One region of the Streptomyces sp. BF23-19 genome, then DNA from elsewhere that is predicted to be linked to it. Evidence: riboswitches for the same ligand, from Rfam matches in the RefSeq annotation. Region 1 holds a riboswitch; the other holds the start of a gene.
The links. Region 1 has a riboswitch for S-adenosylmethionine ahead of AB8A24_RS39240 (aminotransferase class V-fold PLP-dependent enzyme). Riboswitches for the same ligand answer to the same signal wherever they lie in the genome.
Positions count from the first base shown of each region.

Region 1 (4,002 bases):
CGCACCACCCACACCACCCAGCCCCGCCGGCGATTGAGGCGACCCACCTCGGCATGAACGATCCGCACCACCGAGCCGTGAACCGCCGAGCCGCCCGCAGGGCACCCGGCCCCGCCGGCGATTGAGGCGCCCCGCCCGGCAAGGGCGAAGCCGCACCCCACACCACCGAGCGGACCGCAGGTCACACGGCGGGAACGCAGCGGCCTTCCTCCGTGCGGTACTGCCACTTGGCTCCGGAGGTGACCAGTTCCTTCACGGCGCCGACGAAGCGGTCGACGTGCTCGTCCGGGGTGCCGGCGCCGAAGCTGACGCGGATCGCGTTCAGGGAGCGCTCCCCCGGTGCCGCCTCGGGGGCTCCGCATTCGCCCTGGGCCTGCGGCTCGCTGCCCAGCAGGGTGCGGACCAGCGGGTGGGCGCAGAACAGGCCGTCGCGGACGCCGATCCCGTACTCGGCGGACAGCGCGGCCGCGAAGTGGGAGCTGTTCCAGCCGTCCACCACGAAGGAGATGACGCCGACCCGCGGGGCGTCGTCCCCGAAGAGGGAGAGGATCCGGACCGCCGGAACCTCCGCCAGGCCCGACCGGACCTTCGCGATGAGCTGCTGCTCGCGGGCGACGAGGTTCTCGAAGCCGGCCTCGGTCAGGGCCTTGCAGGCCGAGGCGATGGAGTAGACGCCGATGACGTTCGGGGAACCGGCCTCGTGGCGGGCGGCCGTGGTGTGCCACTCGACGTCCACGCCGCCGTCCTCGCGCCGGGCCACCTTGCGGGAGGCGCCGCCGCCCGCGAGGTAGGGCTGGGCGTCCTGGAGCCAGTCGGCGCGGCCCGCGAGTACGCCCGAGCCGAAGGGCGCGTACAGCTTGTGTCCGGAGAAGGCGACCCAGTCGACGTCCAGGTCCTGCACGGAAACGGGGTGGTGCGGGGCCAGTTGGGCGGCGTCCAGGACGATGCGGGCGCCGTGGGCGTGCGCGGCGGCGGCGAGTTCCTTGACGGGCCACAGCTCGCCGGTGACGTTGGAGGCGCCGGTGACGCAGACCAGGGCCGGACCGTAGGGGTCGCGGTCGGCGAGGGCCCGCTCCAGGGTGGCGACGGCTTCGGCCGGGGTGCGCGGGGCGTTGAGGTAGGTGACCCGCGCGTCGACCCACGGCAGCAGGGAGGCGTGGTGCTCGGTCTCGAAGACGAACACCTGGCAGTCGGCGGGGAGTACGGCGGCGAGCAGGTTCAGCGAGTCGGTCGTGGAGCGGGTGAAGACGACCTGGTCGGTGGGGCGGCAGTCGAGGAACTCGGCGACGGTGACCCGGCTCTGCTCGAAGAGGTCGGTGGAGAGCTGCGAGAGGTATCCGGCGCCGCGGTGCACGCTGCCGTAGTAGGGGGCGTACGCGGCCACGTCGTCCCAGACGCGCTGCAGGGCGGGGGCGCTGGCCGCGTAGTCGAGGGCCGCGTAGGTGACCTCGCCGCCGGTGACGAGGGGGACGGTGACGTCCCGGCCGAGGACGGCGAGCGGCTCGGCACAGGCGGGGTCGACGGTGACGGCGGTGGTGGTGGCGACGGCGGCGTTCAGGGATGCGGACATGGCGGTATCTCCCGGCAGGCAGGGCTGAATGGCTTCGGTGTGCCCGTACGCGGGTACGGCGCTGCGGCCGTCCGGGGTACGGGAGGGTCCTCGGACCGCGCTGGGCGGGGGTACACGGAAGTGACCCTGATCCGAGGGTGAAGTAGGGGCGGAGTCGCCCTATCGCATTCGCTTGCTCACGGAAAAAGCTCCTCGAGAAGACCAGGACCCCTGGTGTCGAGGGATCCGCGCTTGCCGTAGGCCTTGCTGCCTACGACCTGGTCATCACCCGGGGCACCCCGCCACGGAAGGAGGGTTGCCGGACAGCAAGCCGGGGCCTAAACGCTGTCACTCGTGACCTGTTCAGCATCCTGCCACAAGATCGCCCGAAGGCAAGACCCCGGTCCGAATGGCGGACCGGGGTCGTAGCTTTCACGCCGTTCTCGTACCGCTACGCGTTGCTGGCGGTCACCCAGCGCTCCAGGGCGGCCCGCGCCGCACCCGAGTCGATGGACTCCGCCGCACGGGCGATGCCGGCGGTGAGCTGTTCCTCCAGGCTGCCCGGACCGGGGTCGAGGGCCACCAGGGCGGCCGCCGAGTTCAGCAGCACGGCGTCGCGGACCGGGCCGGTCTCGCCGGCCAGGAGGCGGCGGGCCACGTCCGCGTTGTACGAGGGGTCCCCGCCGGCCAGCGCGGAGACGCCGACCAGGGGGATGCCCACGTCACGGGGGTCGAAGGCCTGCTCGGAGACCTTGCCGTCGCGGACCCACCAGACGCGCGAGGTCGACGTCGTGCTCAGTTCGTCCAGGCCGTCGTCGCCGCGGAAGACCAGCGCGGAGGAGCCCCGTGAGGCGAGCACGCCCGCCACGATCGGGGCCATCCGGGGGTCGGCCACGCCCGATGCCTGGGCGCGCACCCGGGCCGGGTTGGTCAGCGGGCCGAGGACGTTGAAGGTGGTGCGGATGCCGAGCTCCTTGCGGGCCGCCGCGACGTGCCGCAGGGCCGGGTGGAACTTCACCGCGAAGCAGAAGGTGATGCCCGCTTCCTCGGCGACCTCCGCGACGCGCGCCGTGCCGAGGTCGAGGTTGACGCCGAGCTTCTCCAGGACGTCCGAGGAGCCGCTCGCGGAGGACGCGGCCCGGTTTCCGTGCTTGACGACCTTGGCGCCGGTACCGGCCACCACGATCGCCGACATCGTGGAGATGTTCACCGTTTTGGCCCCGTCGCCGCCGGTGCCGACGATGTCCACCGTGCGGCCGGGTACCTCGATCAGGTTGGCGTGCGCGTACATGGCCCGTACGAGGCCGTTGATCTCCTCGACCGTCTCCCCCTTGGCCCGCAGCGCGACCATGAAGCCGGCGATCTGGGCGTCGGTGGCTTCTCCGCGCATGATCCGGTCCATGGCCCAGGCGGTGTCCTCGGCGGTCAGGTCCTGGCCGGTCAGCAGAGCGTCGAGAACGCCCGGCCAGCCACGGGCCGCCACGCTGTCGCCGCCTGCCGGGGTCGCAACGTTCATGGTCCGCTCCTGCTGTCGGTGGGCCGTCCTCATGTTCTGGCGCCACGTCTGATCGGTCAGGGTTCAGCCTATCCAGCCCCGGTTACGGCAAAGAGCCCCGTCCAGACACTGGACGGGGCTCTCGCCGTGGCGACACCAGGACTGACCGAAATCAATCCCTCATGCGTTCATACGGGGATCAGTGGTGGCCGTGGCCGGACTGGATCTCCTTGTATTCCTCCACCGTGGGCTTCGGAATCTGGTTGTTCTCGCCGTAGAAGCCCTGGCTGAGCTTCGCGCGCAGCTTCTCGGCGGCCTTCACCTTGCGCTCGACACCGTTCTCGTCGACCGTCGGGCCGATCTCGACCGGCTTGTACTGCTCGTGCGCGGTGAGGGTGTGCAGCTTGCCCTGCGGGAGCGGCTCGTGGATCTCGACGAACTCACCGTGCGGCAGGCGCTTGATGATGCCGGTCTCGCGACCGTGCAGCACCTTGTCGTGGTCACGACGCTGCAGACCGAGGCAGATCCGCTTGGTGACGATGAACGCCAGCACCGGGACGACGAAGAAGCCGATCCGGACGAACCACGTGATCGAGTTGATCGACAGGTGGAAGTACTGGGCGAACATGTCGTTGCCGCCGCCGATGAGGAGCACGATGTACTCCGCGATCCAGGCGACACCGAAGGCGGTGCGGGTCGGGACGTTGCGCGGGCGGTCCAGGATGTGGTGCTCGCGCTTGTCCCCGGTGACCCAGGACTCGATGAACGGCCAGACGGCGATCGCGCCGAGGACCAGCGGGAAGAGCAGCAGCGGGATGAACACGCCCAGGACGAGCGTGTGGCCCCACAGGTTGATCTCCCAGCCGGGCATGGCACGGATCAGGCCTTCGGGCATACCCATGTACCAGTCGGGCTGCGCACCGGTGGACACGTGGTCCGGGCGGTACGGGCCGAGCGC
Region 1 covers NZ_JBGBPT010000116.1:37-4,038, forward strand. Annotated here, with positions in the region: gene AB8A24_RS39240 (aminotransferase class V-fold PLP-dependent enzyme) at 182-1,570, opposite strand; SAM riboswitch class IV at 1,793-1,909, opposite strand; gene trpD (anthranilate phosphoribosyltransferase) at 2,001-3,065, opposite strand; gene AB8A24_RS39250 (ubiquinol-cytochrome c reductase cytochrome b subunit) at 3,244-4,002, opposite strand, start outside.

Region 2 (4,002 bases), on a different contig from region 1:
GCGCCTCGTGCAACGCCTCCGCCGTCTGCGTCACGTCGTACGGGTTCACCGTCAGCGCGTCCTGGCGGAGCTCCTCGTACGCCCCCGCCCCCGTGGACAGCACCAGCACGCACCCCGCCTCCGACACCACCGGGATCTCCTTCGCCACCAGGTTCATCCCGTCCCGCACCGGATTCACCAGCGCCACGTCCGCCAGCCGGTACGCGGCCAAGGACCGTTCGAAGTCGTCCTTCACCGACACCAGCACCGGCTGCCACTCCTCCGTCCCGAACTCCGCGTTGATCTCCGCCGCCAGCTCCGCCACCGCCGCCGTGTAGTCCCGGTACACCGCCAGGTCCTGCCGCGAGGGGTACGCCGACGCCAGGTGGACCACCCGGCCCCGCCACTGCGGGCGCGTGGTCAGGAGCTCCCGGTAGGCCAGCAGGCCGCGCAGGATGTTCTTCGACAGCTCGGTGCGGTCCACGCGGACGATCGTCCGCAGGCCGTCCACCTCCGCCCGCAGCTCCGCCAGCTTGGCGTTCACCTCCGGCCGGTGCGCCAGCGCCCGCAGTTCGTCCCCGTCCACGCCCAGCGGGTACGCCCGCACCCGCGTGGTGCGGGTGGGCCACGCCGAGTAGCGGTGGTGCTCCACCACCGAGCCCTCGCGCACCTCGGACCGCCCCCACGCGTCGTCGAGCCGCGCCGACCCCAGGAACTCGGCCGCCCACGCCTCGGTGTGGAAGCCGAGCACGTCCGCGCCGAGCATGCCCCACAGCAGGGTCTCGCGGACCGGGTCCGGCAGCATGGCGAGATAGCCCGGCGCGGCCCACGGGGTGTGCGTGAAGTGCGCGATCCGCAGGTCGGGACGGATCACCCGCAGCAGCCCTGGCACCAGTGCCAGGTGGTAGTCCTGCACCAGCACCTGCGCGCCCTCCGCGGCCTCCTCGGCCAGGGCCTCGGCGAAGGCCTGGTTGTAGCGCTCGTAGGACTCCCACTGCCTGCGGAACTCCGCGTCGAAGACCGGCTCGCGCGGGACGTCGTACAGGTGGTGGTGCGTGAACCACAGCACAGAGTTGGCGATGCCGTTGTACGCGTCGTCATACATCGTGGGATCGATGTCCAACATCCGGACGCCCGGTTCGGCCACGCCCCGGCGGACCGCCTCCCGGTCGGCGTCCGACAGTGCCGCGCAGATCCACAGGGCCCCTGGCCGCTCGGCGAGGGCCGCTGAGAGTCCGGAGACGAGACCGCCCCCGCCGCGCCGGGCGCTGAGCGTTCCTCCCCCAGCTACCGCTGGGTGGTGCCCCCCGTCGTCGAGGGCGTAGGAGAGGGGGCCACGGTTCGCTGCGACGAGCACCTGGGAAGCCATGCCGCCAAACCTAGCCCGGCCCGAGCCCGCTCAAACCGTACGTTCCCTCACGCCACGCGCCGCAGTGCGTACTCCTCGATGCCCGCCATCGGCGGCCGTTCCTCGGTGTCCACCGGGTACGTCCGCGGTACGAAGCCCTCCGGCCCGCGCTCGAACTGCGTGAGCTCCGGCCGTACGAGGTGCCCGCGCGAGAGTCGCACCTGGGCGGTGCGGTAGATCGCCGCGGCCATCCGGCCCAGCGCCTGCCCGTCCTGGTGGCGGTGGAGCCGTACGCCCACGTCCACCTGGGCCAGCGCGTCCAGCCCGACCGTGTGCAGCGCGTCGACCAGCAGGCCCAGCTCGACGCCGTACCCGACGGGGAACGGCAGCCGTTCCAGCAGGGAGCGGCGTACGGCGTACTCGCCGCCCAGCGGCTGGACGAAGCCGGCCAGCTGGGGCCAGTGGAGGTTGAGGAGGGGGCGGGCGACCAGCTCGGTGACCCGGCCGCCCTGGCCGGGGGTCTTGCCGGTGGCGAGCCCGTCGAATTCCGTACCGAGCGGGCGGTCGTACATCGCCTTGACGAAGTGCACGTCGGGGTCGGTCAGCAGGGGTCCGACGATCCCGGAGACGAAGGAGGCGGAGAAGTCCCGCAGGTCGGCGTCGACGAAGCAGACGATGTCCCCGTCGGTGGCCAGCAGCGAGCGCCACAGCACCTCGCCCTTGCCGGGCAGCGCCGGGACGCGGGGCAGGATGTCGTCGCGGTGCACCACCCGGGCGCCGGCCTTCGCCGCGACCTCCGCGGTGCGGTCGGAGGAGCCCGAGTCGACGACGACCAGCTCGTCGACCAGGGGGACCGGCAGTCCCTCGATCAGCTCACGCCGCACGACCTCGACGATCGCGCCGACGGTCGCCTCCTCGTCCAGCGCGGGCAGCACGACGCTGACCGTGGTCCCGGCCGCCCGTTTCCGGTCGAGCAGCTGGTCGAGCGGTCGGTCGGCGGCGGACCAGGAGCGGTCGGCCAGCCAGCGCTCCACCTCTTCCAGCACCCTCAGCACTCCCTGCGTGTCGGCGATATTCGCCCTTATGTGATCCATCTCGCGGTTCGGACGGCTGTCTCAACCGCCCGAGCCTTCGGTTACAGTCTTGAACAACGCGAAGGACCACCGCATGCCGGGGGTCCTCGTGACAAACGCCCGGGCGCGCCATAGAGCGTGTCGCCCGGTGCCATACCGCTCATCCAGAGGGGCAGAGGGACACGGCCCGTTGAAGCCCCGGCAACCCTCCAGTCGGTTCTCGCGATCGCGCATTCAGCGACGTCAGCGAGGTCCCCGGCTAGGGAAGGTGCCAATTCCGTCTCATGGCGAAGTGCGCCATGGGGAAGATGAGGAGAAAGGGCCTCGCCATCATGGCTGCACAGACTGTCGCCACCTCTGTTGATCTCGGACCTGCCACCGGCCTTTCCTGTCGCGAGTGCGGTACCCGCTTCGAGCTCGGCCCCATCTTCGCGTGCGCCGAGTGCTTCGGACCGCTGGAAGTCGCCTACGACCTTCCGACCGGTGACCCCGAGGCCCTGCGCGCCGCGATCGAGGCCGGCCCGAACAACATCTGGCGTTACGCGCCGCTGCTGCCCGTCCCCGCGGACGTGGCGTCCAAGCCCAGCCTGAACCCCGGCTTCACCAAGCTCGTGGACGCGGCCAACCTGGCCAAGGAGCTGGGCATCACCGGCAAGCTCTACGTCAAGGACGACTCCGGCAACCCGACGCACTCCTTCAAGGACCGCGTCGTGGCGATCGCCGTCGAGGCCGCCCGTGCCTTCGGCTTCACCACCCTGTCCTGCTCCTCGACCGGCAACCTGGCCGGCGCCGTCGGCGCCGCGGCCGCCCGGGCCGGCTTCCGCTCCTGCGTGTTCATCCCGCACGACCTGGAGCAGGGCAAGGTCGTCATGGCCGGTGTGTACGGCGGCGATCTGGTCGGCATCGAGGGCAACTACGACGACGTCAACCGCTTCTGCTCCGAGCTCATCGGTGACCCGCTGGGCGAGGGCTGGGGCTTCGTCAACGTCAACCTGCGCCCGTACTACGGCGAGGGCTCCAAGACGCTCGCGTACGAGATCTGCGAGCAGCTCGGCTGGCAGCTGCCCGACCAGATCGTCATCCCGATCGCGTCCGGCTCGCAGCTGACGAAGATCGACAAGGGTCTGCAGGAGCTCATCAAGCTCGGCCTCGTCGAGGACAAGCCGTACAAGATCTTCGGCGCCCAGGCCGAGGGCTGCTCCCCGGTGTCCACCGCCTTCAAGGCCGGTCACGACGTGGTCCGCCCGCAGAAGCCGAACACCATCGCCAAGTCCCTCGCGATCGGCAACCCGGCGGACGGCCCGTACGTCCTGGACATCGCCCGGCGCACCGGCGGCTTCGTCGAGGACGTCAACGACGAGCAGGTCGTCGAGGCCATCAAGATCCTCGCCCAGACCGAGGGCATCTTCGCCGAGACCGCGGGCGGCGTGACCGTCGGCGTGACGAAGAAGCTCGTCGACAACGGGCAGCTCGACCCGACGCTGACCACCGTCGTCCTCAACACCGGTGACGGCCTCAAGACCCTGGAGGCGGTGGCCGCGGACAGCGGACAGACCGCCACCATCCGCCCGAGCCTGGACGCGTTCCGCGCCGCCGGCCTGG
Region 2 covers NZ_JBGBPT010000047.1:17,946-21,947, forward strand. Annotated here, with positions in the region: gene AB8A24_RS25020 (trehalose-6-phosphate synthase) at 1-1,348, opposite strand, end outside; gene AB8A24_RS25025 (glucosyl-3-phosphoglycerate synthase) at 1,396-2,373, opposite strand; SAM riboswitch class I at 2,558-2,715, shown strand; gene thrC (threonine synthase) at 2,733-4,002, shown strand, end outside.
Region 2: it holds a riboswitch for S-adenosylmethionine, as region 1 does, so the genes downstream of both, thrC (threonine synthase) here and AB8A24_RS39240 (aminotransferase class V-fold PLP-dependent enzyme) in region 1, are expected to answer to the same signal.